2 regions of the Arthrobacter sp. G119Y2 genome follow, and region 2 is predicted to be linked to the other one. Evidence: predicted binding sites of a transcription regulator. Region 2 holds the regulator's gene; the other holds the start of a gene.
The links. The regulator Rex, encoded in region 2, represses fermentation and respiration genes when NADH is low (regulators of the CRP and FNR family bind a similar motif). The targets are predictions, from matches to a motif close to CTTGTGAANNNNTTCACAAG.
Positions count from the first base shown of each region.

Region 1 (15,653 bases), on a different contig from region 2:
AGCGTAGGCACGGGCGATGTCGACGGCGGCCAGCTGGGCGCCAACCGCCTGCCAGCCCACCATGATCCGGGATCCGCGGAGCAGGTGCTTGATGTCCTCGAAGCTGTCGATGCCGGCGAGCCGGTCCGCTTCGGAAACGCGGACATCCGTCAGGGTGATGTCTGCGTTCTGCACGGTGCGCAATGCCGTTTTATTTTCGATCCTGCGCCGCTGCACACCCGGCAGCGAGGCGTCCAGAAGGAACCCGCGGACCTTCCCGCTCTCCGGTTCACGGGCCCACAGCAGCATGTAGTCGCAGAACGTCCCGTTGCCGATCCACCGCTTGCTGCCGTTGAGGAGCCAGGAATTCCCGTCCCGGACAGCCGTGGTTTCCATGCCCCCGGCGACGTCGGAACCGTGCTCCGGCTCGGTCAAAGCGAAGGCGCCGGTAATCCGCAGCGACAGCGCATCGGCGAGCAGGCGGTCCTTCTGGTCCTCCGACCCGAACGCGTGCAGGGCTTCCACGAAGAGGTCATGGTGGACCATGAAGAACGTTGCAATGGACGTATCGGTCCGGGTCATCTCGGCGATGACCAGCCCGGCAAACAGCGGGCTGTAACCCTGCTGCACGGGCGTGGACAGCTCCAGTGCGGCCAGCTTGGGCAGGATTTCGGACGGGAAGTACGCGTCCCGCCACCACTGGGCGGCATGCGGGGCGACTTCTTCCGCCAGAAAAGTCCGCAGCTCGGCAAGCTTCTGCTGTTCCCGGGCGCTGAGCAGGTCTTCGAAGGCATAAAAGTCGGCATCCGGCAGGTTCAGGGCAGCCTCAGGGGATGCAGCGGCGGCCGGGGGTGCGGTAGGCCCCGGGGCCGCCGGCGTGTCAGGGGCCGCCGGCGTGCCAGGAGCTGCCGGCGTGCCAGGAGCCTCCGAAAGATCGGAAGCCACGTCAGCGCGGTCCCATCCGGATAGCGCCGTCCAGCCGGATGGTTTCGCCGTTGAGCATCTGGTTTTCGATGATGTGCACGGCCAGAGCGGCGTACTCGTCCGGCCGTCCCAGCCGGGAGGGATGGGGCACCTGGCTGGCCAGTGAGTCCTGGGCATCCTGCGGAAGACCGGCCATCATGGGTGTTTCGAAGATTCCGGGCGCGATGGTCACCACGCGGATCAGGTGCCGCGCCAGCTCCCGGGCCAGCGGCAGCGTCATCGAAGCGACGCCGCCCTTGGATGCCGAGTAGGCAGGCTGCCCGATCTGGCCGTCGAAAGCGGCGACGGACGCGGTATTGATGATGACTCCGCGTTCGGAAGTTCCGCCGGTTTCCACCGGCTCCGTCTCGGCCATGGCCTGCGCCGCCAGCCGGCTGACGTTGAAGGTACCGATGAGATTCACCTGAATGACCCGGGCAAAGTCCTCCAGCGGCAGCACTCCGTTGCGGCCCAGCACCTTCCCGGGGGTGGCGATGCCCGCACAGTTCACGGCCACGCGCAGCGGGCCCGCATTCATTGCCGCCTCCACCGCTGCAGCCATTTGATCTGCGTCGGTGACATCACCGGGAACAAAATGCGCGTTGTCTCCCAGTTCGGCGGCGTAAGCCAGCCCGCCGGAAGACGGAAGATCCACAAGGATCACTGATGCGCCGGCGTCGTACAGTCTGCGGGCAGTAGCCCGCCCGAGCCCGGAGGCACCTCCGGTAACGAGTGCCGATGCCCCTGAAATATCCACTGCATTCTCCTGCGTAAAGTTGCTGCCGCCCCTGCGGCGGCATGACGAGCCTACTGTGATCCGTCGCACACTGCATCTTCGCCCGGCACCCCGCACCCTCCCTGCCGGAAGAAGGGTGCCGGCCCCGCTTCCTGGCCCGAACACAACACCGCCGCTGTAATGACGGCACGGAGAGGTCTAGGGTGGTGCGCATGCTTCCCGAGGAACCGCTGCACGAGATCCAGGCCCGCGCCGACGACGCCGCCGCTTCCGTTACGGCGGCCTTCACCCGTCCGCTGCTCGGCCTTCCGGGCACTGCCCTGGCAGCCGTCGAGAGTCCACGGCGCCCGAGTCTGCTGCCCGGCCCCTGGCACTACTGGTGGCAGGCGCACTACGTGGATGCGCTGGTGGATGCCGCACTGCGCGGTGCTCCCGACGCGCTCGGCCAGGCCCATCGGCTGGTGCGCAGCATTCGGCTGCGGAACGGGCTGCGGGCCACCAACTGGTACTTCGACGACATGGCCTGGCTGGCGCTGGCAGTGGGGCGGCTAGACACCCTCGTGCCCGTCCGCCCCGTCCGGAACCAAAACCAGGAGGACCCTGCCGGGCCGGTGAAACCGCGGCCGCATCCGCGGATGCTGGCATCACTCACGGATGCCCTGAGGTCCGCACACACCATGGACCTGGGCGGCGGGGTGTACTGGAACCGGCGGCGCTCCTTCAAGAACACTCCCGCCACGGCACCGGCCGCCCTGCACTTCGCACGAAGCGGCGAGCGTGAGCGGGCCCAGTCACTGGTTGATTGGTTGAACTCCGTACTCCTTGACCCCGACAGCGGCCTCTACCTAGACGGCATCAAGCCGGCAGTTTCCGGGGAACCGGTCATGGAACGAGCCGTCTTCACCTATAACCAGGGTCCCGTCCTCGGCGCCCTGCTGGAACTTGGCGGGCCGGCGAACCTGGCCCGGGCGGCAGAGCTGGTGGGAGCTGTCCGGACGGAGCTGACCCATCCGGGCACTGCTGTGCTGATCACGCACGGCACCGGCGACGCAGGGCTGTTCACGGGCATCCTCTGCCGCTACTTGGCCTTGGCTGCAGTCTCACCAACCCTTGCCCCGCCGCAGCGCGAGGAGGCAGCAGAACTCGTCGGCGCAACGGCCCGGGAACTGTGGGCCGGAAGAACCAAGCGCGGAGAGCGGACCGTCTTTTCCCCGCATCCACTGGAACCGGCGGAACAGCATTACCCGGCGGGCACCGGCGTCGGCCTCTCCACCCAGCTTTCGGCGTGGATGATTCTGGAAGCGGCGGCCCGGGTCCGGCGCGGGCTCGGCTGACACCAGGCTTGCTCAGGCTGCAGTGACGCGCTCTGCGCCTAGGCCGTGCTGCTGGGCCGCGCTGCTAGGCGGTGCTGCCTAGGCCGTGCTGCCGGCGCTTTGGGGGCTTTGCGAGCTCGCGGCACGCTCGTCGAGGTCAGCGAGAGTGAGCCGATGGCGCGGCGACGGCGGCAGGGGGTGGCTGCTCTTAACTTCCAGCGCGGGAGTCACGTGCAGGATTTCTCCGGGATCCATTAGCCGCCAGTTCGGATTGTCGTCCATTCTTTCGGTGGCCAGCAGCACCGCGGCCCGCCGCTCATCACTCAACTGCTGGCTCGTGACACTGATCCGCTGAGTCTTCATCCCGCTGTGCTGATCCTCCTCGCCGAGCTCCAGCACGTAGAGGGGATGGGTGTCCGGGTACCGCACTGCCCACAGATTGGCAGCATCGGTCAGGATGATGTTGACCGCGAACAGCCGGCAATTCTCAGCAACCCACCCCAGTGCGGAGGCTATGGCTGCACCAACGTCACCGCCGTTGGTGCGGATTTCTGCAGTAATCAGCGCAAAAACCCGCTCGGAATCCGTGTCGCCCTTCACCAGGTCCATCACGCCCAGCTGCTGCAGGCGGGAGTCGAGCAAATCCAGATCCTCCACCACGCCGTTGTGGGCCAGAAGGCGGTTATCCTGCTCAAAAGGGTGGGTGTTGGTTTTCACGTCGCCGCCGGTACTGGCGTACCGCACATGGGCGATGAACGTGATGCTCTCGACGTCCCTGGCCTCGGCCGCAAATGCCTTGTCCTCATACGCTGCAATGGGTGCCTTCACCACTGAGGGCCTGCCCTCGCGGTCATACACGCCTATCCCGAATCCGTCTGCTTCCCGCCGGCTCTGCTGCGCCAGGCTGTCCGGTGCCGTGAGGAGCCAGAAGGTGGCCTTAACGGGATGATGCCCGGCGTGCATACCGAAGAGCCGACACATACTGAACCTCCCGGATTTGCCGCGGGCCCACAGTCCCGCCGCGGGTTTCCCTGACTCTGCAGACTCCTTCAAGAGTCCCGCGGCTCCCGGGCAAAGGCAAGGGTACGGCTCCGTCACCCCGACGGCAGCGGAGGCTAAGGATAGGGCGTCCGGCCTTCCGCCAACATCCGGACCAGGTCCGCGATTTTCCGTTCCCGGGCCGCAGCGGTTCGCAGGGCGTTGAGGCGGAAGTACAGGGCGTACCGGTTCTGCGCGTTCAGGACGCTGTATGTGGCCTGCGCTGCGGGCACTTCCGCGATGGCCGCCAGCAGATCCTCGGGAACCTGCGCTGCTGCCGGGCCCGCATAGGCAGCGTCCCACCGCCCGTCCGCTTTCGCCTGCTCGACGGCGGCACGCCCCGCCGGCTGCATCCGCCCTTCCGCTTCCAGCCGTGCCACAAACCCAACGTTCCGCTGGCTCCAGATACTGCGCGGACGCCGCGGGGTGAACCGCTGCAGATAGCTTTCCTCATCACGGCGGTTGGCCTGCCCGTCAATCCAGCCGAAGCACAGGGCCTCCTGCAGCGCCCCGTTGTACGACAACGCGGTGACGGTCCCGCCCTTGCGCCCCAGGACCAGCAGGACCCCCGGCGAGTCGGCGTGGTGGGATTCCAGCCAGCTCCGCCAGGCTGCGGCATCCGGGAGCAGCAATTCGGGCAGGGGCGCCTTCGGTCCCGTCCGGGACCCTGCAGGCTTCTTCGAGGTACCGGCCATGTCCAGAGAGTATGCCTCCGGCACCTGCTTCAGAAACCCCCGGCACATGCCCCGGAAAGGGGTTGGCCAGTTCAGCCGAGGGCCAAAGCGCCGCGCGTCGGCTCAGTGCCCCCGCCGCTTTGCGGTAAAACACTGCTATGAGTGTTCGTACCCCTGATCCCTATCCCGGCTGGCTCTCCGAAGATGACCTGCGTGAGGCGAGGCAGCGCCTACCCATGGTCTACGTGGAAGCGGTGCCGGTCCGATGCGACCCGCTGGGCTACGTAACCGAGGTGGGCCTGCTGCTGCAGGCCACCGACGAAGGCAAGATGGTCCGGACCTTTGTCTCCGGACGGGTCATGTACCGGGAAACCATCCGTGCCGCACTGCTGCGGCACCTCGAAAAGGACCTGGGTCCCATGGCCTTTCCGCAGCTGCCGCCGGCGCTGACGCCGTTTGCCGTTGCCGAGTATTTCCCGTCGCCCTCCCAGTCCGGGCTGACCGACGAACGCCAGCACGCCGTCGCCCTGGCCTATCTCATCCCTGTCACCGGAGAATGCGATCCCCGGCAGGATGCCCTCGAACTGTCCTGGCTGACGCCGGAAGAGGCCCTGAGCCCGGAAATCTACGCCGAGTTTGCCGGCGGCCGCGGAGACCTTCTGCGGCAGGCGCTGGCCTCGGCCAGCTGGGGACGCTAAACGCCCGTTACCGCTTCTTTATATACTGGGTGCCGATTGTCCGAAGAGAAGGAACCTGCCATGCCAGAGAGCCAACCGGAGTCTTATACATTCCGGGTCAATGCCGAGCTGCTCGCGCCCGGACAGATTCCGGTGCACGAAAGCACCTCGCTGGCTCCGGTCCGGGACAGCTCGGTGGAGAACGACGACTTCGGTGTACCGGCGCTGGTCCATCTGGTCCTGGAGGACGGAATGACGCTGCGGCTGGCGTATGGTTCGTCCGTCCGCGTGAAGGCTCCGGCCCCGGCCGGCGCGCCGGCCGATGCTGTACGCGTGGTTCCGGCTGAAGAGGAAAACTACGCAGCGGTTGTTGCCGCCGCTGCCGCCGCACACCCGCGGGACAGCCAGGTCCAGGAAATTTCGGCCCGCCTGAGCCGCGGACTGAACGTGAAATCCGGAAGCAACCTGCGGGACGTCTGCGATCTGGCGCACACGCTGTATGTGGATCTGGACGACTCCGAGAACGCCCTCCAGGTCTGCAACATCATCACCGGACTGCCGTTCGACGGAAACTTCGGCCGGTGGAACTGGATTCAGGCGGCCCTGTCGCTGGCCGCCCACATCACGCACGAGTCAGGAGATGAAGAAACCTCCGCGGCGTACGCCCAGGCAGTCCGGGCTGGTGACGCTGCGGAAAGCGACCCGCTCAAGGCCAAGCTGGCAGCGGAGATGCTGCAGCGGCAGTTAAACGAACCCAACCTCTACGACCGCGAGATTCACCGCTCCGCCGAGGCGGGCGATGAACACAGCGAACGCGACTGGCGCGTCCTGCGCCTCGATGCACTGCTGTACCTGCGGGCCCACGGCGGTTCCCAGACGCTGTCGGAAAGTGAACTGGACCGCCGCATCCGCAATGAACTTATTGCCGTTCGCGGACTCAACCTGGACCTGTAGGAAGGCCGGGTCTTGAGGCTGGCCCCAGGCCGGACCTCTAGTCAGGCCCTAGGCCGGACCTCTAGTCAGCAGCTCCGGACTGATCCGGAGCTGCGCGCCGGCGGAGGCGCCGGTTATGCAGGTGAACAGCCAGAACCATGGTCATGCCGACCGCCGCACCGATAACAGTTTCCACGGCCCGGTCGGAAACCAGCAGCAGCGGGTCGCCGGGATGCGCCAGTTCGGTGCTCACCAGGGCCAGCGGTGTGACCACAACCTGTGCAAGGGCATACTGCCGGGCGATGAGCATCTCCGCACCGAACTGCAGCAGCGCAATGACCACCGCCATCTGCCACGGCTCCAGCCCCGGCAGCAGGATCAGCGCCGTGAGGAGCAGTCCCCCGAAGGTGCCGAGGATGCGCTGCAGCCCCCGGTGAATCCGGTTGCGCACGGTCAGCCCCACCAGCGGCACGGTAGCTGCAACCATGGCCCAGTAGTTGTGGCCAATGCCCATTGCCGTTGCAATGGATCCGGCGATCGCAGCCACCAGAGCGTACTGTCCGGCGTCGGCATAAATGGCTCTGCGCTGGGCGGAGGTGAAACGGGGGCGCTCGGGCTTTTCCCAGGGCGTGCGGTACCGGCGCAGGAACCAGCCGGAGAGTCCCAGCACCAGGGAAAAGAGCACAGTGCCTGCAGCTACCAGCATTGCCTGCCAGAGAGGCGGCTGGTTCGGTACTGACGAAATGGCGGCATAGGCAAAGATGTGGAACAGGGATCCCGCCGGGCGCAGCCGCCAGAATCCGGTCGCCAGAGTCCCGAGCCCGGCCACCGCCGTCGTTCCCGCCACAATGTCCCAGGCGCCGGGGTCCAGCCGTGAGGTCAGGGCGCCGGCAAGAATCACAGCCAGCATGAGCGCTGCCGCCCGCAATTGGTGGCCGAAGCGCTGGCGGTGCGGCTCGTTGCGGCCGTAGATGCCGGTGAAGGCGCCGAAGCTGGCGAAAATGGCCAGATCTACCCGGCCGAACGCCAGCAGCAGGAGCAGGGGAACGCCAACGCCGAGTCCGCACCGGATGGCCACTTGGTGGTCATTGTGGGCAGGTGCGATCCGGAACATATCGCGCAGGTGATTCAAGGCAGGCTGCTCGGCCTTTCAGGTCAGTAGGAGGCTGCGGCCGAAAACCGCACTTTCCACCGTACTCCCGTGGATAACCGCCTCCGGAAAAATGTGGCACGCATCCCAGCGCCCGACGACGTCGGGCACTGAATCCGGCAGCGCACCTCCCTCGTCGGCGGGTAAGGCAAAATGGAGGGGTGTCCTCCTCAACGTTCTCCTTTGCCCTCGGTAAGCGCCTGCGCGAAACCACTGCCCCAACAGCTGAGCAGACGCAGGCCAACGGCGGTGAGTTCCAGGGCCGCACCGGCACCATCACCACGCCGCACGGAGAGATCGCGACGCCGGCCTTTATTGCCGTAGGAACCAAGGCCACGGTAAAGGCCGTGCTGCCCGAGTCGATGGCTGACCTGGGTGCGCAGGCGCTGCTGGCCAACGCGTACCACCTGTACCTCCAGCCGGGTCCCGACGTCCTGGACGCGGCCGGCGGCCTGGGCAAGTTCATGAACTGGTCCGGCCCCACCTTCACGGACTCCGGCGGATTCCAGGTCATGAGCCTGGGTGCCGGTTTTAAGAAGGTCATCAACATGAACGCGGACGGCACCACCCACGCCACCGGTGCGGATGACGCCGTCGCGCCCGGCAAGGAACGCCTCGCGCATATTGACGACGACGGCGTGTGGTTCAAGTCCCACCTGAACGGCGACAAGCACCGCTTCACTCCCGAGGTGTCCATGCAGGTCCAGCACCAGATCGGCGCGGACATCATGTTCGCCTTCGACGAGCTGACCACGCTGATGAACTCGCGCGCCTACCAGGAGATGTCGCTGGAACGGACGCGTCTGTGGGCGGAACGCTGCATCGCGGAGCACCGCAGGCTTACCGAAGAACGGGTCGGCAAGCCGTACCAGGCACTGTTCGGGGTGCTGCAGGGCGCACAGTACGAGGATCTGCGCCGGAAGGCCTCCCGCGATCTGGGATCAATGGACTTTGACGGCTTCGGCATAGGCGGAGCGCTGGAGAAGGAGAACCTCGGAACCATCGTGCGCTGGTGCACGGAGGAACTGCCCGAGGACAAGCCCCGCCACCTGCTCGGCATTTCCGAGCCGGATGACATCTTCACCGCGATCGAAAACGGTGCCGACACCTTCGACTGCGTCTCCCCCACCCGGGTTGCCCGGACCTCGGCGTTCTACACGCCGTACGGGCGGCTGAACCTGTCCAACGCGCGGTTCAAGAAGGACTTCACTCCGCTGGTGGAGGGGTGCGACTGCTATGCCTGCGCGCACTACACCAAGGCCTACATCCACCACCTGTTCCGCGCGAAGGAAATGGTGGCCTCCACTCTGGTGTCGATCCACAACGAGCGGTTCACCGTGAAGCTGGTTGACGATGCCCGGCTCGCCATCGAGAACGGCACGTTCTTCGACTTCAAGGCCGAGACCCTCGGGAAGTACTACAGCGCGAAGGCGTAGCAGAGCGAGCCGGACGCCGGCGCCGGGCGTACTGATGTGCTCGGGCTTGCCGGGCTTGCCGGACTTGGCCGTGCGTTCTGATGTGCCCGGGCTGGCCGGGCTTGGCCGTGCGTTCTGATGTGCTCGGGTTGTTCGGCTTCGGGGCCGGGCCCTAGTTCCAGCTTCGGGGACGGGCCATAGCTCCAGCTTCGGGGCCGGGCCCCTAGTTCCAAGTTCGGGGCAGCGGCGGATTCTGGTCCGGATCCTGTTCTTCGACCGGACTCTGTTCCGTTTCGGGCGGATCTTCCGGCCCGCCGGAGGCAGCACCGGTACCGCTGCCGGGTGCCGATTCCTCGTCAGCTGAAGGACCGGCATGGAAGCCTTCGTTGTCGGCAGCTTCCCCGGCACCTGCCGCGCCAGCGGCATCGCGTCCGGCGGTGTCCTGTCCAGGATCTTTTACCGCGGGATTGTTCTGTTTTTCCGCCGCGGGATCGTTCCGGGTGCCGTCATTGCTGCTGTTGTCGTTGTCCTGCATGCCGTTCCTCCTCAATCGCGGCGCTCAATCGCGCCCCTCAACTATGTCGTGGGGCGTGTCGCTCAACCGCGTCTTTCCCGACAGCCGTGCCCCTGCCCAACTCTGAGCAGCATCCTGCCGCCCGCACGGCGATGGATGTGACGCTAGAGCAAAAAGGGCAGGTGCAAAAGGGCACGGGGAAGATCGCGTGCCGGGCGAGCCACTCCCGCTGCCGGACAGGAACGCTGCCGTCCAGCAGGCCGCAGCAGCCGGTACAGCCAGCAGGCCGCAGCAGACGGTACAGTCAGCAGGCCGTACAGCCAGCAGGCGGTACAGCCAGCAGCCGGTACAGCCGGCAGGCGGTACAGCCAGCAGCCGGTACAGCCGGCAAAGGCGCTAGAGGCGGCAGGAGGCCTAACGCCCCACCGCAGGGCCCTTACCCGGCAGGCGGAGCAGAAGCTGCAGCGGCCTGGTAACTCGGCTCGCGCTTCTTGATGGCCTTGATAACCACAGCGGTCACCGGAACAAACAAGAACTCGATGAGGGTCTTGTAAACGAATCCGAAGATCACGTAGTTAATGAACCCGCCGGCATCGGTTATGCCAATGACGGGCGCAGCGATGGCACAGAAAATCAGGGTGTCCGCGAACTCTCCGACACCGGTGGATGCCATGAGCCGGCCGATCAAGGCCCGTTCACGGAACCGCTCCTTCATCTTCACCAGCACCCAGGAATTCAGTGTCTGGCCGGCCAGGAAGCCCAGCAGGCTGGCCGCCACGATTTGCCAGACCGGCCCCAGCGCCAGTTCCAGTGCCGCCTGCTTGGCCTGCCCGTACTCATCATCGAATCCGGGCAGCGCAATAATCACGGCGAAACTGAGGGCAGCCGCCGCGGACACGGCGAATCCGGTGAAGATTGCCCGGCGTGCGGCCTTGAAGCCGTATACCTCGCTGATGACGTCCCCGAGGATGTACGCCAGCGGAAAGAGGAAGAAGCCGCCGTCGGTGACGATGCTGAAGTCGCCGAAGATCGGCCCGAGCACCACACCTTTGGTTGCCCCGATGTTGGAAATAACAATCACCACGCACATGAGCGTCAGGATGATGTCGTAATGCGAGCTGCCACGGGCCGCAAAGGCCGGGGCGGGCGCCGGATCGACGCCGGTGGAGGTGTGCATGGAGAGTTCCGTTTCGTAGTGGTTCGCCTGAGCTGTCTCCGGCTGTATTAGCACTGTGCCCGCTGCACCGGGCGGCCTGTCAGGGCCGCCGTCAATTCTGCCACGTTCCGGAGCGCAACACCGCCGCGGCCCCTTTGCGGGATCACCACCGCTCTGCACCATCATCTTTTTGAACACGTTCAAAAATGTGATGTACTTGCGGGCGTGCCGGGCAGATTGAGGGCATACAACTGAACACAAGGAGTGTTGATGGCCGCCACGGTCAAGAGCGAACAGACCAGGCGGCAACTGATCGATTCAGCGCTCGAGCTCTTCCGCACGCAGGGCTACGCCAAAACCACCATGCGAAGCATCGCTGAAGCTGCCGGCGTATCGGTGGGCAACGCCTATTACTATTTCCGGTCCAAGGATGAACTCGTGGCCGAGCTGTACCGGCAGCTTCAGGACGAGCACCGCAGCCGTGCCCTGCCGCTGCTGCGCGAAGGACACAACCTGGGCGAACACCTCAAGCTCATCCTGCTGGCCCACTTGGACATCCTGGAGCCCTATCACGACTTTGGGGCGCATTTCCTTCGGCTGGCAATGCCGCCGTCGCCGTCGTCGGCTGCCGACCGCCGGAGCCGCCGGAACACGGCGGACGACGGCGTCGGGCGGGCGAAATCAATCGCGCTGTTCCGGCAGGCCGTCACCGTGTCGCGTCCGCAGCCCCCGCTGGCCATCCGGGATGACCTGCCCGAACTGCTGTGGCTGGTCCACATGGGCATTACCCTGTTTTGGATCTACGACCGCTCACCCGGACAGACCCGTTCCCGCAGGCTCGCACACAGTGTCGCTCCCCTGACGGCAAAGCTCGTCATCCTCTCCCGCCTGCCCGTGGTGCGCAATATCGTGGAAGATGTTGTCCACCTATTCCAGGGAGCCAGACGCGATGACTGACAAAGCCGACGACGGCGTCGCACTTCCGCTGCCCGCGACGGACACCGGCAGCGCTGCCCGCCGGGTGCTTCCCGGGCCGCTGGCTGCCGCCCTCGGTTATGCCGTTGCCTGCCTGGTTCTCGCTTCCATAGCCACAGCGGTAGTGGGGTGGGGCACGGCGCGGGACTTTTGGGGCTACGTCTGGACCGTCATCGTCGCCGCTTTTTATGCCGCGGGGCTCGGCCTGTTCACTGCTCTGCCCGTTGCCGTTATCCTCGGGTGGTCTCTTCGCCGGGTCATGAACCAGGGCATCCACGTCCTCGCGTTCTTCCTGGTGCCGACGCTGATCGCATGGCTCATCATTGGCCTCATCGTGCAGTCCGCCATGGTGCCGCTGCTCATGGGTGCAGCTGTTGGCCTGTCCATGGCTGCCGGCCGGGCTGCCATTTGGCCCCTTGCGCGCGCCTATCCCTGACCGGCCCGCAGAGGGTGCGCCTTCACGCGGCCGGAAACGGTGTGCCGGGTGTGCCGGTGTTCCGCTGGCACCGGTGAACGCTTTGGGTGGAAGATGGAGTCATGTCTGTTAACACACACTCCGCCGGAACCCCTGCTCCGGCAATCACCCTGACCATCGCCGGCTCCGAAGCCACCGGCGGTGCCGGCGCCCAGGCCGACCTGAAAACGTTCCAGGAACTGGGAACCTACGGGATCGCCGCACTGACGTGCATCGTGTCATTTGATCCGAAGGACAACTGGAACCACCGTTTCGTACCCGTCGAGTCCCAGGTAATCAGCGACCAGCTTGAGGCAATCCAGACCGCTTATGACCTGACGACGGTCAAGCTGGGCATGCTGGGCACCCCTGCCACCATTGACACCGTAGCCAAGGCGCTCCAGAGCCAGGCGTGGACGAATATCGTCCTGGACCCGGTCCTCATCTGCAAGGGCCAGGAACCCGGCGCTGCACTGGACACCGATCAGGCGCTGAAGGCACAGATCCTTCCGCTGGCAACCTTCGTTACCCCCAACCACTTCGAGTCCATGTCGCTGGCTGGAATGGACGCCATTGAAAGTGTGGAGGACCTCCAGGAAGCTGCCCGCCGCATCCACGAAGCTTCCGGTGCCGTGGTTCTCGCCAAGGGCGGAGTCCGGCTTGAAGGCGATGACGCCGTGGATGTGTTCTACGACGGCGAGACCATGGAGGTGCTCCGGGCGCCCAAGGTAGGCGACGTCGCCGTCAGCGGCGCCGGCTGCACTCTTGCCGCCGCGATCACCGCGGAACTCGCCAAGGGCGCCACCCCGCTGGCTGCTGCCCGGACCGCCAAGGCCTTCGTCACCGAAGGCATCCGCAACCGGGTCTCCTCGCACACACCCTTCGACGCCCTGTGGCAGGGCAACGCCGGCAACGGCCCCGCCCTCTAGTCCGGGAACCTTCCACTGCGGGATCCCTCTCGTTCCGGGACCCGTGGGTCCGGGACCCGTACCCGCCGCCGCTGACCGTGCGGCGGGTACGGCTGACCGTGCGGCGGTGCGGCTGATCGTGCGGCGGTGCCGCTGACCGGCCGGCTGGGTACGGCCGGCAGTGCGGCTGACCGGCCGGCTGGGTACGGCCGGCAGTGCGGCTGGGTTGACGTGTTGAACGCAAGCCAGTCCCGGATAGCCGCGCACCGGGCTAAGCCTCAGGTGTCCTAGCGCCGAAAGAGCCGTGCGTACGCCCGTTGCAGGGACAAGGCGCCCGTGACCGTCCGTGAGGAGAGCAGGCGCCGGTGCTCGGACTGCAGGTCCGCAAGTTCATGGCCCTGTCGTTCCGTATACGACCGAATCCTGTCCTCTTCCACGTCGGCCTGTGCCTCCATCCGCGACCGCGGATAAAAAGCTGCCGCACACCGCTGCGCTGCGGCCAGCCACAGCCCGCTTGCACCAAACGGCGGTGCCCCCGGCAGGTCCGCAACGGACCCGTGTGCCGGCGGCTGCGCCGAAAAAACGGCTGCCACAGCGTCCCACCAGGAACTGCTCCAGGCAGACCGGGACGGCAGTACCGCTGCCAAATGGGCGGAAATATCAGTGCGGCGCTGCCAGATTTCTGCCAGGGCCGGGCCCAGCAGTCCCTCGCGCAGCGCGGGAAGCGGCAGGACATAGTCCGCCAGACCCCAGTTTTCCATAGCCCCGGCAAGCCGGACTCCGCTATAGGTGTCCGTGGCCAGCCCCAGGACGGGAACTCCCGCTGACAGTGCGAAGACCGCCGGGTGGTAGCGGGAGGTGAAGACCAGGGAGGCGCCGGCTGTCAGCGCAGCAACCTGCCGCGCCGGGAGGACCGGCAGCTGCAGGGACGGTGTGGTCATGGCAGCGGCGATTCCGGCATGCGAGTCGATGTCCCAGCCGCGGTCCGCGCCGATGCCCATATGGGGGATAAAAACTGCCGGTAATCCGGTCTGCCGGTACAGGACGTCCAGCTGTTCGCCGAGCCGGGCTCCGAAATCATCGGGCACCTCGGACGAAGGTGAGACGGTCACGGCCACATAGCCGTTTTCCGGCAACCTTTCAGCCAGGGCCTCCGCCCGGGCTCGCGCCGGTGCGACGGGCTCGGGTTCATGAAGCGTCGGATTGTGGATCGCCGGTTCGTGGATCGCCGGTTCTTCAGCCGCCAGGAAGGAAGCATCGTCCAAACCGGCAACGGCAGCCACGCCCAGGCTGCGGGCCAGCTGCAGGGATGCCGGCTCCCGCATGGAATTCAGCTCCGCCGATTCAAGCATCCCGGCCAACGCGATGGTGTCCGGAGCCGTCAGCTGCGGGCCGAGTGTCTGACCCGAAATGACCACCGGTTTTCCGAGCGCCCGGGCAACCGCCACGACAGCAGCCCGCTCATACAGCAGCCAGCCGTACCGCGAGTTCAGGTTGCCGCCTCCGGCAACCACCACGCCGTCGCACTCGGACAGCACGCCGATCAGGGCTCGGGCCGGATCCCCGGCAGGCAGCTCGGCCGTGCCGTCCAGATGGCTGCGGATCTGCTGCAGGTAAGCCTCGCGTTCAACCGGCGGCCAGGGAAAGGGCAGCGTTGCTGCTGCAGCGCAGCCAAACAACAGCTCCGTCTGTTCCGGGTTCCGGGAAAGCAGCAGCACTTCCAGCCCCCTGCAGCGCAGTTCGTCCGCAGCGGCATGCCCCATCGCCTCGTCGCCTGCGTGGTAGACGTCCTGTCCAAGGTCCGCCAGGACGGCAAGACGGGCGGTCATTCGCGGCGCTTCCCGCGCCGGGCCGCCCGGAGGGCTGACGCTGCCGCGCTCCCCCGCCGCAGGATGCTGCTGAAACTCGTTCTGTGCGTAACCGTGTCCTCCAACCGCGCAATGGCATCATTGAGCTGCGCCTGCATCGCGTCCATGCGCCGCTGGTTCTCCAGCAGCAGCTCTTTCTGGTCCTCCATCAGGCGGCTCACTTCCAACAGGATTCCCAGACCGCCCTTGGCCAGGTCCTGCCGCAGGTACTCGTCCCGAACACGGCGGTCAAAACGCCGGTGATCCTCCGACTTGTCAAAGATGCTGTTCGCGTCGGCACCGCTGGCGGCAGGGCGCTGGCTCCAGAACGCAAGCGGTTCCCCGTCGAGGAACCCGATCGGCTGGCGAGACAGGACCCGGATGTTGAATTCCCAATCGCCGCAGACGTCCATTCTTTCGTCGTAGTAACCAAGCTCCTCATGCAGGGAACGGCGGTAGAGGAAGGAAATGGGGACGGCCCGATTAATCTGCAGCATCTCGCCGAGCGATATTTGCTGAATATCCCCCCAGAAAGGTTCAGAACCGGTCTCCCGGATTTCATCCCCGACGATTTCTTCATAGCGTATGTTCGTCCGGACGACAACCCCCGCGTCGGAGCAGTTTTCCAAATAGTGGACTGTCCGCTGGAGAAATTCAGGGTGCCAGAGGTCGTCGTCGTCATGAATGGCAATGTACTTGGAGTCACAGCTGCGGATGCCGGCGTTGGACGCTGCTTCCATTCCGCGGCTCTGCTCGTGGTCCACCACCGCGACCAATGCCCGGGAGGCTTCCGGAAGCAGATCAAGCACTGAGCGGACCTCTTCGGGGCGGCCCCCGTCATTGACGACAACTACCCGAAAGTCGCTGTAGGTCTGGGCAAAGATGTCCCTGAGTGCTCGCTGCAGGAGTTTTGGACGGTCC
Region 1 is NZ_JBBPFS010000007.1:64,550-80,202, reverse strand. Features, by position in the region: gene WKB88_RS15190 (acyl-CoA dehydrogenase family protein) at 1-798, opposite strand, end outside; gene WKB88_RS15185 (3-hydroxyacyl-CoA dehydrogenase) at 926-1,699, opposite strand; gene WKB88_RS15180 (glycoside hydrolase family 76 protein) at 1,891-3,012, shown strand; gene WKB88_RS15175 (class II glutamine amidotransferase) at 3,091-3,972, opposite strand; gene WKB88_RS15170 (YdeI/OmpD-associated family protein) at 4,107-4,724, opposite strand; gene WKB88_RS15165 (NUDIX hydrolase family protein) at 4,862-5,401, shown strand; gene WKB88_RS15160 (DUF6707 family protein) at 5,462-6,334, shown strand; gene WKB88_RS15155 (FUSC family protein) at 6,396-7,427, opposite strand; gene tgt (tRNA guanosine(34) transglycosylase Tgt) at 7,625-8,899, shown strand; gene WKB88_RS15145 (hypothetical protein) at 9,102-9,413, opposite strand; gene WKB88_RS15140 (queuosine precursor transporter) at 9,829-10,569, opposite strand; gene WKB88_RS15135 (TetR/AcrR family transcriptional regulator) at 10,819-11,505, shown strand; gene WKB88_RS15130 (hypothetical protein) at 11,498-11,959, shown strand; gene WKB88_RS15125 (hydroxymethylpyrimidine/phosphomethylpyrimidine kinase) at 12,061-12,906, shown strand; gene WKB88_RS15120 (polysaccharide pyruvyl transferase family protein) at 13,173-14,714, opposite strand; gene WKB88_RS15115 (glycosyltransferase family 2 protein) at 14,711-15,653, opposite strand, start outside.
Region 1: the regulator Rex is predicted to act here: its motif matches at 10,736-10,755, upstream of WKB88_RS15140 (queuosine precursor transporter).

Region 2 (15,653 bases):
CGGTGAGAACCCGGTGCAGCGGTCCGGCCCGTAATTCCTGATCGTGGAGACATGGGCGGCTGCCGTCATTTCCAGCGCTTCGGCCCAGCTGGAGCGCACCAGCCCGCCCTTGCCGCGGGCCTGCTGGTAGGTCCGGCGCCGCTCGGGGTTGTTAATGATGGATTCCCAGGCCAGCACGGGGTCGCCGGTCTCGCGTTTGGCCGCCCGGTACATTTCCAGCAGCACGCCGCGGATATACGGGTAGCGGACACGGGTGGGCGAATAGGTGTACCAGGAGAAGGCGGCCCCGCGCGGGCAACCGCGGGGCTCGTATTCGGGCCGGTCCGGACCGACCGTCGGATAGTCGGTTTCCTGCGCTTCCCAGGTGATGATCCCGTCCTTGACGTAGACCTTCCAGGAGCACGAACCCGTGCAGTTCACTCCGTGCGTGGAGCGCACCACTTTGTCGTGGCTCCACCGGTTGCGGTAGAAGGAATCCCCCTTCCGCCCGCCTTCACGGAAAACCGCCCTGCCGTCAGCGGTTTCATCCCAGCGGGTGAAGAACCTGCCGAGCTTGAGCATTGCATCGGATGCGGGGCCATCGATCCCCGGTGCGGAGCCAGCCATGGTGCCAACGTATTCCAGAGCCGCGGTGCGGTGACAGTACCTGAGGCCAAAATGCCTCCCTCACGGCCGGTTTGGGGCGGAGCGATAAACTCGGAACTGTGAGCACAGAACTTCCAAAACAGGTGTCCGATATTTTCGACCCGCAGCAGTGGCGTCTTGTCTCAGGATTTGAGGACCTGCAGGACATGACCTACCACCGCCAAGTGGAGCGCACGGCCGACGGCGGCATCGTGCGCGACCTGCCGACGGTGCGCATCGCGTTCAACCGTCCGGAAGTCCGCAACGCTTTCCGCCCGGGCACCGTGGATGAGCTGTACCGGGCCATGGACCACGCACGCATGACCCCCGACGTCGCCACTGTCCTGCTCACCGGCAACGGCCCCTCGCCCAGGGACGGCGGCCATTCCTTCTGCTCCGGCGGCGACCAGCGGATCCGCGGCCGCGACGGATACCGGTATGCCGAGGGCGAGACGAAGGAAACCATTGATCCGGCCCGCGCCGGACGCCTGCACATCCTGGAAGTCCAGCGCCTGATGCGGACCATGCCCAAGGTGGTCATTGCGGTCGTTAACGGGTGGGCTGCCGGCGGCGGCCACAGCCTGCACGTGGTCTCGGACCTGACCATCGCCTCGCGGCAGCACGGAAAGTTCAAGCAGACCGACGCCACCGTGGGCAGTTTTGACGCCGGCTACGGTTCGGCCCTGCTGGCCCGGCAGATCGGACAGAAGAAGGCCCGCGAGATTTTCTTCCTCGCCCGTGAATATTCCGCCGAGGACATGGTGGCCATGGGCGCCGTGAACGAGGCGGTGGACCACGAGAACCTGGAAAAGGTTGCCCTGGAGTATGCTGCCGACATTGCCCGGCAGTCCCCGCAGGCCATCCGCATGCTGAAGTTCGGCTTCAACCTCGCGGACGACGGCCTGGCCGGGCAGCAGGTGTTTGCCGGGGAAGCCACCCGGCTGGCCTACATGACCGATGAAGCTGTGGAGGGCAAGGAAGCCTTCCTCGAAAAACGGGATCCCGACTGGTCCTCCTTCCCCTACTACTTCTAGGCCCGCCATGGAACTGCTGACCGTCCATACTCCCGCAGGCTTCAACGCCGAAACGCTTCTGGCTCCGCTGGCCGCCGCCCTCGCCGGCGAGGGCCCCGCCGTCGCCCCGCACGCGAACCCGGACCAGACCTTCTCCGGTGAGCTGCCCAACGATGACATAGCCCTGGTGATCAGCACCTCCGGGTCCACGGGCGCACCCAAACAGACCATGCTCACCACTGATGCCCTCGCAGCCTCGTCCATGGCCACGGCCATGGCGCTGCATGCCGACGGGCAATGGCTGATGGCACTGCCGGCGCATTACATTGCCGGGGTCCAGGTGCTCATCCGCTCCCTGTATGCCGGAACGCACCCCGTCTTTATGGACACGTCGGGATCCTTCAGCGCGGCGCGGTTCACGCAGGCCGCCGCCGAAATGACCGACCGCAACCGTTTCACGTCGCTGGTTCCCACCCAGCTGCACCGGCTGCTGACCAACCCGGAACCCGAGACCCTGCGCGTGCTGCGCCGTTTCAACGCCATCCTCCTCGGCGGAGCACCTGCCGGTGCCGGGCTGCTGGCCGACGCCGCGGCCCAGGGCCTGAACGTCGTCACCACCTACGGAATGAGTGAAACCTGCGGCGGCTGCGTGTACGACGGCGTTCCGCTGCCGGGCGTCGATGTCGTTGTGGAGTCCGGATCCCTGTGGATTGCCGGGGACGTCCTGGCCGAAGGCTACATGGGCCGGCCGGAGCTGACCGCTGAACGGTTCCGCTTCAATTCCGGAAAACGCTGGTACCGCACCGACGACGCCGGCAGCGTGCAGAACGGTCTGGTCACCGTCTCCGGGCGGCTCGATGACGTGATTGTCACCGGAGGCATCAAAGTTTCAGCCGCCGCCGTCGCAGCCTCCATCGAGCAGCTGCCCGAAGTTTCCGAAGCCGTGGTCCTGGGCCTGGACAGCCCGGAATGGGGCAGCTTGGTGGGCGCCGCCGTCGTCGGCTCCGTGGATCCCGAAAAGGTGAAGGACGCTGTCCGCTCCTCGCTCGGCAAGCCCGCGGTGCCCAAAGTGGTCCTGCTGCTGGAGGCCCTTCCCCTGCTGCCCAACGGCAAAACGGACCGGATGGGCCTTCGCCTGCTGCTGGATGCCGCGGGGCACACCCACCCCTGAGCTGCAGTGCCCCTGCCCGGGGAACTTCCGCGCTCCACGGCTGCGGAAGAATAGAACGTTGAACATCACTCAAGTAAAAGGACGTTGATTGTGGCTACAGCCGCGCAGTGGTTAGAAGGAGCCCGCCCCCGCACCCTGCCGATGGCGGTGGCGCCGGTCATTATCGGAACGGCGGCAGCATACGACCTGGGTTCCTTCAAACCCCTGCACGCCGTGCTGGCCGCACTGGTGGCCGTGCTGCTGCAGGTGGGCGTGAACTACGCCAACGACTACTCGGACGGCATCCGCGGCACCGACGACAACCGGGTGGGCCCGCTGCGGCTGACCGGTTCCGGCGCAGCACCCGCCAAGCAGGTCAAGTACGCCGCCTTTGCGTGCTTCGGCGCCGCGATGCTTGCCGGGCTGGCCCTGATCGTCCTCTCCTCCACCTGGTTCCTGATCTTGGTGGGCCTGGGCTGCGTCGCCGCGGCCTGGGGCTACACGGGCGGCCGGAACCCCTACGGCTACATGGGCCTGGGCGATCTCTTCGTGTTTGTGTTCTTCGGCCTCGTGGCCACCCTGGGAACCACCTACACCCAGGCCGGCCAGATCAGCCTTCCGTCGGTGCTCGGCGCCGTGGGAACCGGGCTGATCGCCATGGCCCTGCTGATGGCCAACAACGTGCGGGATATCCCGACGGACCGCGAAGCCGGCAAACGGACCCTGGCCGTGCGCCTGGGCGATGAGGCCGCCCGGATCAGCTATGTCATGATGCTGGCGCTGGCCATCCTGCTGCCGCTGTTCATCGCCGCGGACTACCCCTGGGTGCTGCTGGTACTGCTGCTCATCCCGGCCTGCCTGATGCCGAGCTGGCTCATGCTCAAGGGCAAGAAGCGCCGGAGCCTGATCCCGGTCCTGCAGCAGACCGGACTGATCAACCTGGGCTTCTCCCTGTTGTTCAGCCTCGGACTCGTCCTGACCCGGCTGCTGGCCTAGGGCTTACTTGCCGGGCTTGCCTCCGGGCTTGCCTGCGGGGCCTGCCTCCGGGGCTCTCGCCGGGGGCCTACTTGCCGCGGGGCTTGCGGTCGTTGTCGATCTGCACGTCCGGATGGGCGTCAAGCAGGCTGTCTTCCGCGCCGGCGTCGTCCAGTTCCGCCTTGTTGCGCGAGGGCGGCGCATCGCCGCGGAAGCGATGCTGCACGCTGCGGGCCGCGGCGTCGCGCATCTCGCGGAAGAAGAGGTAGGTGACGCACCAGGCGAGCACGGCGCCGACAATCGCAGACAACACCAGGCCAAGGCCCAGCCAGACGCATGCAGCAAAGAAGAGGGCCACCAAACCAAGGCGGAGAGCGGTAAATTTCCAGAAAGCCACAGGCCCATTCTAGGCGCTCCTGTGCCTTTGCGCGTCTTCGCCGGGCTCTTGGACCGGTTACCGACCCGCCCGGCTCCGGTCGGGAGGACACAGCTGTGGCCTGCTCCACTACAATTGATACATGCCTCGCCTCGTGCTTTTCGGTGTCATCATTGTCGCCGCCGTCATTATTTATGCCATCATCGACTGCGTCATGTCGCGGGCACAGGAGGTGCGCAGCATTTCCAAGACTGCCTGGCTCTTCACGATCGTGCTGCTGCCCGTGCTCGGCGCGCTTTTGTGGTTCCTGTTCGGCCGCCCCAAAAGCGGACCCGAGCCGAAGAACCGCAAGCCCCGCCGCCCCACCGCGCCCGATGACGATCCGGACTTCCTGCGCAACCTCGAGCTCCGGCGCCGCCAGCAGGCGAAGGAAGCCGAGCTCAAGCGCCGCGAGGCCGAGCTGCGCGAGCGGGAGAAACAGGCCGGACAGAAGAAGAACGACGATGAGAAGCCGAGCAGCTAGCAGCCGGCCCACTACCTGACCTCCAGGAAACCCGCTCCCGCACTCCGGGGGGCGGGTTTCTTTGTAATGCGGCGGGCACGGCGGCGGGTTGTCAGGGGGCCGGCCGTCACGGCGGCGGGTTGTCAGGGGGCCGGCCGGCACGGCGGCGGGTGTATCAAGGGCCGGCCGGCACGGCGGCGGGTGTATCAAGGGCCGGGCGTCCATCCGCACAGGTTCCCACTCTCTGAGTTCTCGCGTGCCAGGAGTTGCCCCACCAGCCCCCTCAGCCACGAAGAGTGGGAACCCGTGCGGCGCAGCCCCTCCCAGCCCCTCCCAGCCCCTCCCCGCCCCTTCACGGCTCAGTGGCTCCCGCTCCGTGGCTCCCCTCCGTGACGACTGGCGGCCCCTCCGTCCCGGCGGCGCGGGCGCGGGCAGCAAAAAAGCCCGCCTCCCGGCGAACCGGGAGGCGGGCTTGGGGCTGCGGACAATCCGTCCGCCGGCGCTTGGCTAGACGCCGGAGTAGCTGTGCAGGCCGGCGAAGTAGACGTTCACAATGGTGAAGTTGAAGATCACGCACAGGTAGCCGACGATCGACAGCCAGGCGGCACGGGTACCGGTCCAGCCGCGGGTGGCGCGGGCGTGCAGGTAGCCTGCGTAGACCACCCAGATCACGAAGGTCCACACTTCCTTGGTGTCCCAGCCCCAGTACCGACCCCAGGCCTGCTCGGCCCAGACCGAACCGGCCATCAGGGTGAAGGTCCACAGCACGAAGGCGACGGCGTTGATCCGGTAGGAGAAGTTCTCGAGGCTCTGCGCGGACGGGACGATCCGCAGGAAGCCCAGCTTGGACGTTCCGCCGGTACGGATTTTCGTCTCGCGGTCGGCCTGGAGCAGCTGCAGCACGGACATGGCGAAGGTGAGGGTAAACAGTGCAGAGGCAATGACGGCCACGGAAACGTGGATGATGAGCCAGTAGCTCTGCAGGGCCGGAATCAGGTGTGCCACCGGCGTGGGGAAGCCGATGGTGGCAACCATCATCATGACCAGGATCAGACCCAGCACCAGTGTGCCCAGGAACCGAAGGTCGCGCTTGAGCAGGACCAGCAGGAACACAACGGCCACCACCAGGGCGCCGGTGGTGCAGAACTCATACATGTTGCCCCAGGGCACCCGGTGCGCCGCGAGCCCGCGGGCGACTACGGCGGCGGTGTGGATCAGGGCACCCAGGACGGTCAGTGCGACGGCGACGCGCGCACTGTTCCGGCGCGCTCCGACGTACCCCATGGAGGCGTCGGCGGTCTGCGCAACGGGCTCGCCGTCGGCGTCCCAGCCGCGGACATTGCCGTCCGCGAGGTAGCTGTCCGACCCGGAAGATCCCGCGCGGGCGGAACCGGAGGCGCGGGCGGATGCGCCGGAGAGTGCTTCAGCCTTCGCCGGAACCGCAGCGCCCTGCTGCGCCACCCTGCTCTCCACCGCCTTGATGGTCCTGCTGCTCTGTGCGAGGTCCCATGTGAAGGCCAGGAACGCCACCGTATAGGCGAACGCCGCCAACAGCATGAACAGCTCGCTGTACTCAGCGAGGGTGTAGTCAATGGAGGGCATTACGAGTCCTTACCTGTTTCCTTCTCCTGAGCGGCTTTGCTGTCCGCCGCTGATGCTTCGGGCTTTGCGTCCCGGTGTGTGCTGTGCGCTCCGGAGCCCGAAGCGGATGTGTCCCCCGCGCCATTGTCCTCCACGGCGCCGCTGCCCGCCAACCACTGCTTCTCCAGCAGCGTCCGGACTGCGGCCGCCTCGCTGGACAACCGCTGGTCTTCGCCGCGGGCCAGCAGCCCGTATTCAACCATGATGCGCCCGTCGGCATGGGTGCCGGAGCGGATCCAGACGCGGCGGCGCGCCAGGAACAGCGAAGCGGCCAGGCCGGCCAGCGACAGGGTGGCGAAACCGAGGACCCAGACCTTGGCCGGGTCGTAGTGGATGTCCAGTGCGGCGTACCGCTTGATGCCGTCGAAGGTAATGGAACCCTTCCCTTCGGGCAGCTCGTACGTCTGGTTGGCGCCCAGGACGATGCCGCCGTCGTCCAGATTCCGACTGTTGATTTCGGTCAGGTTTTCGGTGTCGAGCACGTAGACGTTGCTCGGCACTCCCTCGTCCAGGCCCAGATCGCCGTAGTAGGCGTTCAGGTTCAGCTGGGGATTGAACGGATCCGGATCACCGGAGTAGGACACGCCCTGGTCGTCAAGCATGGCCGTGGGCAGGAAGAAGCCTACAAAGCCGAGCTGGTCCGGCTTGGCGTCGGGAGCCTTGATCACCATCAGGGAGGTGTACATGCCGTCGCTGGGGACGGAGACAACCGGGCCCTGCAGCGCAATGTTGCCCTCGCCGTCGCGCACCGTGACCACGGGGGCGTAACCGTTGCCGACGAGGTAGATGCGGCTGCCGCCGATGGTGAGCGGTGCGTTGACCTTCAGGGTTTCCGTGTGCTCTTGGGCGTCCGGGCTGTCCCTCACCGTCATGGTTGCGGCGAAGTCCAGCGGCTGGCCGTAGTGGGTCTGCGACTCACGGTCGAATTCGACATCGAATTTGTCCAGCGTGAGCGAGTAGGGAGCCAGCTGCTCCTCGGTGAAGCTGGTGCCGGGGGTGAAGGAGTCGTAGCCAACCAGGGTGTTAACGAAGGACTCCCCCTCCACCACAATCTTCTGGCCGCTGTAGCCAAACAGCCCGCCGACGGCGATGGAGACCAGGACCCCGATCAGGGCGGTGTGGAACACGAGGTTCCCCACTTCCTTGGCGAAGCCCCGTTCGGCGCCCACTGACGGACGGTCGCCGTCGAGGTCGCGGACGTCCACCCGGTAGCCGCGCTTGCGCAGCATCTGCGCTGCCTGCTCGACGGCGGACGCTGCGGTGAGGCCCGATGACGCCGGGATGGCCAGGGTCCCGTATTCCGGCAGCCGGGACAGGCGCTTGGGGGTGCGCGGGGGCTTTGAGCGCATGGCCCGGTAGTGGGCCTTGGCCCGCGGGATGACGCAGCCGATCAGGGACACGAACAGCAGCAGGTAAATGGCCGAGAACCAGACGGAGGAGTACACGTCGAACAGCTGGAACCGGTCCAGCCAGGGCCCGGTGTCCGGGTTGTCCTCCAGATACTGGGTGACCACGGCGGGGTTGGCCGGACGCTGCGGAAACAGCGAGCCCGGCACTGCCGCCACGGCCAGCAGCAGGAGCAGGAACAGCGCCGTCCTCATGCTGGTCAGCTGGGTCCAGGCCCAGCGGAGCAGACCCAGCGGGCCGAGCGAGGGCAGCTGGACATCGCCGCCGCGGCCGCCGTTTTTGCCGCCCTTGCCGCCCTTTCCGGGCACGGCTGCGGGGCTGCCGCCGTTTTTCTCGGCTTCGGTCAAAACATCCGGTTCACGGTTCAACTGGTTCTCATAGTTCTGTGGAGGGTTCGTGCTGGGCAGGAGCTGCGGCAGGTGGGTGCCGCGCTCATCAGATCGGCAGGGTCACACTATCCAACCAACCTTGGAGATCGTTGATCCAGATGTTCCACACACCTGTGAGCATCAGGATGCCCAGGACAATCAGCATGCCGCCGCCGAACCGCTGCATCGCGAGCCGGTGCCGGCGGAAAACGCTCAGCGCACCCATCCCCCGCCGGAAGCCCAGCGCGATCAGCAGGAAGGGAAGTCCCAGGCCAAGGCAGTAAATGAAGGTCAGGAAGGCGCCCTTCGCGGCGGTGGCGTCGTCACCGGAGAAGGAGAGCAGCTGCACGGCGGACAGGGTCGGTCCGAGGCACGGCGCCCAGCCCAGCCCGAAGGTGATGCCGAGCAGCGGCGCACCCCAGAGCCCGGCCGGCGGCCTGGCGGCGATCTTCCGGTCCCGCTGGAACCAGCTCAGTCCGCCCATGAAGACGATGCCGAGGACAATGATGGCCGCACCCAGTACCTGCGGAATCCAGGCCTGGTCGGCACCGCGCAGCCAGCCGCCGAGCTGTCCGACGCCTGCGCCGATGATGACAAAAACGGCGGAGAATCCGAGGACGAACAGCCCGATTCCGGCCAGCATCCGTCCGCGGCGCTGCTTCTGCAGATCGACGCCGGTAAGCCCGGTGACGTAGCCCAGGTAGCCCGGGACCAGCGGCAGAACGCACGGCGAGAGGAAGGACACGAGGCCGGCCAGGGCCGCCACCGGGATGGCCAGGAGCATGGATCCGTTGAGGATGGTCTCGGCGAAGACGTTCGCGGCCGGCAGCGCTGCTGCAGGGACGGCGGTTACGGCTGTGACGGCGGAAGGAAACATGCCGGCTAAGCTGCCAGCGCGTCAGATATCAGGGCCTTCAGGGTGCTCTTGTCCGCCAGCCCGAGAATCCGGGCGGCAACGCGGCCCTCACGGTCCAGAACCAGGGTGGTGGGAACGGCCGACGGCGGCACGAACTGCGTCATGGCCAGCAGGATCCCGCCGTCCTTGTCCTGGTAGCTGGGATAGGGAATGGCGAAGGAACGCTCAAAGGCTTCAGCGGTGCTGCGTTCGTCCCGGATGTTCACGCCGTAAAAGCGCGCTCCCTCGGGCTCAAACATCTCGTGCAGTTCCACCAGGTCCGGGGCTTCCTTGCGGCACGGGGCACAGGCCGCGTACCAAAAGTTCAGCACAACCACGTCGCCGGCGAAGTCCGAGGAGGGAACGGTTGTGCCGTCAAAGAGAGTGCCGGAGAATTCCACCGGCTCCCCGCGCTGGTCGGAGGCGTATTCGGTGACGGACCCGTCGCCGGCGATGTAGTTCTTGTTGTCCCCCGCTTTGGCCTGTGCTGCCAGGGGATCCTCGACGGCGCAACCGGCCGCTGCCGTCACCAGGGGTACGCCAAGGGCCAGACCGGCTCCGAACTTCAGGAAGGAGCGGCGGCGCATGGCATCCGGCTGGGGAATGCTCTGAGGATTTTTCAACTATTTCCAGCTTTCATCGCGGCGGGGGCTGCCACTTCTACAACGCGTAGTAATTCTATTATGCTCCCGGAATATTCGCAGCCCCGGGCAGCAGGTCTGCGGACGGCTCCGCGTAGCGGACGCCGATCAGCGTGTCACCGTCAAAATCCAGCGTAGTAACGGAGGTCAGCGTGCACTGGCGGTTGCGCGGATCATGCCAGAGCTTGCGGCCCTCGGCGGCGAGCCGGGTGACCCAGATGGGCAGCTGGTGGCTGACCAGCACGGCTTCGGCCTTGTCTCCGCCCAGCTCCAACGCCTGAACCCGGGCGTCCTGGACGGCGGCCATCACGCGTTCCACCTGGGCTGCATAGGGCTCACCCCAGGAGGGCTTGAGCGGGTTGTACATCAGCGGCCAGTACCGGGGGTTGCGCAGCCGGCTGGTGACGCCGGAAAGGCCTTCGAAGCGGTTGGTTGCCTCAAGGATGCGTTCGTCGGTGGTGATCTCCAGGCCCAGGGCGGCGGCGACCGGCGCAGCGGTCTCCTGCGCCCGGGTCAGCGGCGAGGCCACCAGGTGCACCAGCTTCGCGCCGTCGTTCCTGCGGGCTTCAAAGTGACCGGCGACGCGGCGGGCCATCTCCTGCCCCAGGTCGGACAAATGGAATTCCGGCAGGCGCCCGTAGAGGACTCCGTTCGGGTTGAAGACTTCTCCATGGCGGACGAGGTGGATCGAGGCACGGGACATGCAACAAGTTTCGCAGAGGAAGCGCCGTGAACTAAATCTGGAAAATACTTGAAGCTTGAATGAATCTGTGCGAGAGTAGATGCAAATGCATCGACATGCATCGGGGCGGCGCCCCGACACCCACCAGCAACAGGAGAACACCATGATCCCCAGCGGACTTTCCACCGGCACCTGGACCCTTGACGGCTCGCACAGCGAGGTGGGCTTCACAGTCCGCCACGCCGGAATCAGCAAGGTGCGCGGCAACTTCGACGATGTCAGCGCGGTCATGGAAGTTGGACCGTCCCTCGAAGAGTCGACCATCAACGCAGTGATCAAGTCCGCCTCGTTCAACTCGAACGACGCCAACCGCGACGGGCACGTCAAGGGAGCCGATTTCTTCGACGTCGAGCAGTTCCCCGAACTGACGTTCGCCGTCACCGGCGTAGAGGGCTCCGGCGAAACCTACAAGGTTTCCGGTGACCTGACGATCAAGGGCACCACCCTTCCGGTGGTCCTGGACACCGAATTTAACGGGGTAGCTGTGGACCCCTTCGGTGCCACGCGCGCCGGATTCTCCGGCTCCACCGTCATCAGCCGCAAGGACTTCGGCCTGACCTGGAACGCCGCCCTGGAAACCGGCGGCGTCCTGGTGGGCGACAAAGTGACCATCTCAGTGGATGCAGCCTTCGTGGCGGCATCCTGATCCTGCCTGTCCTGGCCGGACCCGGGGTACCGCACCCGAGGCACCGCGCCTGACGAGGCTTCATCCAGGAACACCCCGGCCAGCGGCCGGGGTGTTCCTGTATTTCCGGGCCGCGTGTTTCCGGGCCGTGTGTTTCCGGGCCCTCCCCGGAGCCGGGAGAGGCGGCCCGATGTTCGGGAACCCGCGACGGACGGCTGAGGCCGCGATAGGCTAGGGGAATCCGATTGCGTTCCCCGGCGCCCCGGCGCCATGACCGGCCCCGGTTCGCACGGTGTGCCCGAGGGCACTGCACAGCATCCGACAGCACCCGCAGAACGACTGCTGCATCGAAAAGACCCGGCGTCTGCCCGAGCAGCTCCCTGCACCAACCAGCAAGTAGGCGGCAATGAGCACACCTCCGAATACTCCGGACCCCCGCGACCCGAACCAGCCACGAGATCCCGGCCCCGCCGCCGACGACGGACCCAGGTACGGCCAGCGCCTCCCCCAGCCGCCCCAGCACGGCCAGAACCAGCCGGGGCAGGCCGACCAGCCCTACACTCCGTACGGGCAGCCGGGACCGGCGCAGTCTTCCGGTCAGCAGTCCTCCCCCTACGGCCAGCCCTACAACCAGTCCCCGTACGGACAGCAGCCCTACGGCCAGCAGCCGCAGAGCCCGTACGGCTATCAGTCCGCCCAGCCTTCCGGTTACGCCTACCCTGAGTCCGGGCAAATGCCCGGCGGCAAGGGTGCGCCGCCGCGTGAGGTCATGACCGGATTCTGGCTGATTCTGGCCGGCGGGATCCTGACCCTGATCTACATGATCGCTTCATCCCTTTCCATCTCAGCGGAGGACATTTTCGGATCGCTGTCCGCCGAGGACCGGCAGGTGTTTGACGAAGCCGGCATGACGGAAGAAACGGTGCAGAGCTTTGCCGCCACCACCGGGGTCGTCATGTCCCTGATTGTGCTGGCCGTCTATGTGCTGATTGCTTTCCTGATCCGCAGCGGCAAGAACTGGGCACGGATCATCGGAACGGTTTTCGCCTCGCTGTCCGCCGTCGGGGTGCTGCTCTCCCTGGTGACCGGTCTCGCGTTCTCCTCCCCCATGGAACTGGTCTCGCTGCTCGCTTCGCTTGCCGGGATCGCCGGAATCGTCATGCTGTACCGCCCGCAGGCGCAGCCGTACTTCCAGAAGCGGCCCCGCTTCGGTCCCTACTACTAAACCCGAGCGCTGCTCAACCTGCACAAAAGGTTCCGCACAAAGGGCCGGCCCGGAATGGGGCCGGCCCTTTTTGGTGCCCCGCATGCCTCAAACCGCTGACGCTGGTCACACCGCGGAAGAAGCGCTGTAGCGTTTGATGACCCGCCGGGACCGCAGCGATTGCCCGGCGCGGAGCGTATCCCTTTTTTTGCAAAGGCGGCACCCGAAGATGAGTTCACTTCCTGCTTCCCCCAACCCTCAAAAGCGCCGTGTATTTGGCCTCGGCCGAAAGGCCCCGGGCTCGCCGGGCGTCCGGCTTCCTGCTGCACACCGGCGCGCGGCTGCACCATCGGCAGCAGTGCCGTTATCAGCAGCAGCCCCGCCGGCGCCGCCGGCACCACCCGTCCCGGAAGAGACCGCCGCGGTGGAACAGCCCGCCGGCACCGGCGCTCTGTCAATCCCGGACCCGCCGGCCGCTGCCCCTGCGCCGGCTGTCCCGGCCCGGATTCCCTACAGCGAGTGGAAGGGCCCGCGGCCACGGATCGTGGGTTTCGCGTTCGTCCTGATTGTGGCTGCCGGCGTCATCAGTCTCTGGGGAGGGGTCCGGGCCAGCCGCAGCCCCGTGACCGAGCTGCCGTCCAACGCGGCCCAGCTTGAGAAACTCGGCGTGGATGCCGGCGAGTATGCCGCTGCCCTGCAGGTGGTCACTCTCGCGTCCTCGATCGTGGTTTTCGGAATCTATCTGCTGGTCGCCGTGCTGGTCAGGGAAGGCAGGAACTGGGCACGCATTGGCGGCTCGGTCCTAGCCGCCGCGGGTCTGGCGGGCGCGGCAGCTGCCGGCTCCGTTTTCCAGGTCCTTGCCGTGCTGGCAGCAGCCGGCGGCCTCGGGCTGCTCTACCGGGGTGACTGCAGCAGGTACTTCCGCCCCAGGCGCAGCCAGTACCTGAGCATGTCCTGACGGTTCAGCCGGCGGCTCCCGGACCTCCGGCTGAGAGCTATGTTGCCAACCGGGCCCGGGCCTTGGAGGCGATGTCCGAGACCTGGGCCCGCTGCGCATGGTAGGCCAGGATCTGCAGTTCGGTGGCCAGGTCAACCTTCCGCACCTGGACGTGGTCCGGGACCTGCAGCAGCACGGGCGCAAAGCTCAGGATGCTGGTGACGCCGCAGGCAACGAGGCGGTCGCACAGGTCCTGGGCCACCTCCGCGGGAACGGACAGGACGGCCATATTGGTCCGCGTCCGCTCCAGCACGCTCTCCATGGACTCGACCGAGCTGACGCGCAGCCAGCCGACTTCCTGGCCGATCAGCAGCTGGTCCGCGTCGAGCAGGGCCACCACTTCGAACCCGCGGGAGCCGAATCCCGGGTAGCCGGCCAGCGCCCTGCCGAGGTTTCCGGCCCCGACAATGGCTACCCGCCAGCTGCGGGTCAGGCCCAGCGCGGAGGCGATCTGTTCGCTGAGGTAGGACACGTCGTAGCCGACGCCGCGGGTGCCGTATGAGCCCAGGTAGGACAGGTCCTTGCGGAGCTTCGGGGAATTAACACCCGCCGCTTCCGCCAGTTCATCTGAGGACACACGCTCGTTCCCCTCGGCCAGCATGCCGCTCAGCGCCCTGAGGTAAATGGTCAGGCGGGCGAGCGAGGCAGGCGGAATGTGCCGGGCGGCTGCACCGGCAGACCGGTCGGATTCCTCGGAGGTGCTCACATGTGCCTATCGGTTGTCGGTGCTGTCCGGATTTCCCACTCTAAGCCCGCGGCCGGAGGGGACAAAGCTTCCGCCGCTAGGCACCCAGAAGACGTCGGAGACGGGTTTCGTCCAGCTGCCAGAAATCGCGCTGGATGCCGTCGATCAGGAGCACGGGTATCTCTTCACCGAAACGGGAGGTCAGGTCCGCGTCCCCTTCGATGGACTGTTCGCGCCAGCCGATGCCCAGGTCAGAGCGGATCCTCTCGAGAACCTCGCGGGCTCCTTCGCACAGGTGGCAGCCCGGCCGGGTGAGCAGGAGGAGATCAGGATGCGCATCTGTTGAGGTCATACCTCTAAAATAACCGCCCCGTCCGGTTTCCCCGGAACCCGCAAGGGGCGACGGTGCCCCGGAGGACTTTTTGCGTAGACTCAGTGGTATGCCCAGAACCACCGCAGTACGAGCCGCCGAGCCTCTGGCTCCGGCGGTCAAACCCGGCGAGGCTGCGTTTTTCGACGTCGACAACACCCTGATGCGCGGAGCCAGCCTGTTCCACGTGGGCCGCAAAATGTACCAGCGCAAGGTTTTCACGCTCCGGGAGGCCTTCGGCTTCGCCCGTAAGCAGGCCAGGTTTATGCTGCAGGGCGAGAACCTCAAGGACGTGCACTCCGTGCGCGACGCCGCCCTGACGCTGGCCACCGGCCTGGCAGCCGCAGATATCCGGGTCCTGGGCGAAGAAGTGTATGACGAGATGATCGAGTCCAAGATCTGGCCGGGCACCCGGGCCCTCACGGAACAGCACATGAAATCCGGACGGCCCGTCTGGCTGGTCACCGGCACGCCCGTGGAAGTCGCCTCGGTGATCGCGGACCGCCTGCACCTCACCGGTGCGCTGGGAACGGTCAGCGAAATTGACGAAGGGCTCTACACCGGCCGCCTGGTGGGCGAGTTCCTGCACGGTCCGGCGAAGGCCGAAGGCGTCAAGGTCCTGGCGAAGAAGGAAGGCCTCGACCTCGACCGCTGCTGGGCCTACAGCGATTCCTACAACGATGTTCCGCTGCTCAGCCTGGTGGGACATCCCGTGGCGATCAATCCGGACGCCCGCCTGCGCCGGCACGCCAGGGACCGCAACTGGCCCATCTACGATTTCCGGTCCGGACGCCGCGCGGCCACCCTGGGCCTGAAGGGTGCCACGGTGGCCGGGGGCGCCTACGGCCTGTGGCGGGGCTTCTCCTGGGTCCGGTCCCGCTAGGACCGTCGCCGGCCTTGCGGCAGCCAACCAGCCTTAAACAACAAACCCGCCGGGCCCCGAAGGGCACGGCGGGTTTGGCCAGAAAATTCCTGGTTACTTCTTGTTGCGACGCTGGTGGCGGGTCTTGCGAAGCAGCTTACGATGCTTCTTCTTTGCCATACGCTTGCGGCGCTTCTTGATAACTGAACCCACAGAGTCCTCACAAACTTGAAATAGTCAGACGCCGGCTCCAACGCTTCGGCACCGTTGGCACCCGCGCATTGACACCGGCAGATAGTTGCCACGATGTAAAACGTTCTTTAACAGGGTACCGCCTCGCCGCGGTATCCAGTGACAGTACTAGGCAGTGTCTGAACGGCGGTCAATGACGGCGTTTTTCAGCACCTGCTGGACGGCTGATTCCGGCACGCGGTACGAGCGCCCGAAACGGACGGCGGGAAGCTCGCCCGAGTGCACCAGCCGGTACACGGTCATTTTGGACACCCGCATGACATCCGCAACCTCTGACACGGTCAGAAACCTCACGTCCGAGAAATTTCCCTCGTCTGCCATTTG
Region 2 is NZ_JBBPFS010000006.1:191,496-207,148, reverse strand. Features, by position in the region: gene WKB88_RS14575 (nitrate reductase subunit alpha) at 1-606, opposite strand, end outside; gene WKB88_RS14570 (1,4-dihydroxy-2-naphthoyl-CoA synthase) at 705-1,658, shown strand; gene WKB88_RS14565 (AMP-binding protein) at 1,666-2,808, shown strand; gene WKB88_RS14560 (1,4-dihydroxy-2-naphthoate polyprenyltransferase) at 2,899-3,783, shown strand; gene WKB88_RS14555 (DUF4229 domain-containing protein) at 3,851-4,159, opposite strand; gene WKB88_RS14550 (PLD nuclease N-terminal domain-containing protein) at 4,281-4,661, shown strand; gene ccsB (c-type cytochrome biogenesis protein CcsB) at 5,148-6,242, opposite strand; gene resB (cytochrome c biogenesis protein ResB) at 6,242-7,996, opposite strand; gene WKB88_RS14535 (cytochrome c biogenesis CcdA family protein) at 8,124-8,840, opposite strand; gene WKB88_RS14530 (TlpA family protein disulfide reductase) at 8,939-9,538, opposite strand; gene WKB88_RS14525 (histidine phosphatase family protein) at 9,633-10,295, opposite strand; gene WKB88_RS14520 (YceI family protein) at 10,438-10,980, shown strand; gene WKB88_RS14515 (hypothetical protein) at 11,366-12,184, shown strand; gene WKB88_RS14510 (hypothetical protein) at 12,588-13,121, shown strand; gene WKB88_RS14505 (redox-sensing transcriptional repressor Rex) at 13,159-13,866, opposite strand; gene WKB88_RS14500 (glutaredoxin family protein) at 13,943-14,197, opposite strand; gene WKB88_RS14495 (HAD family hydrolase) at 14,286-15,098, shown strand; gene WKB88_RS14490 (30S ribosomal protein bS22) at 15,192-15,290, opposite strand; gene WKB88_RS14485 (helix-turn-helix domain-containing protein) at 15,438-15,650, opposite strand.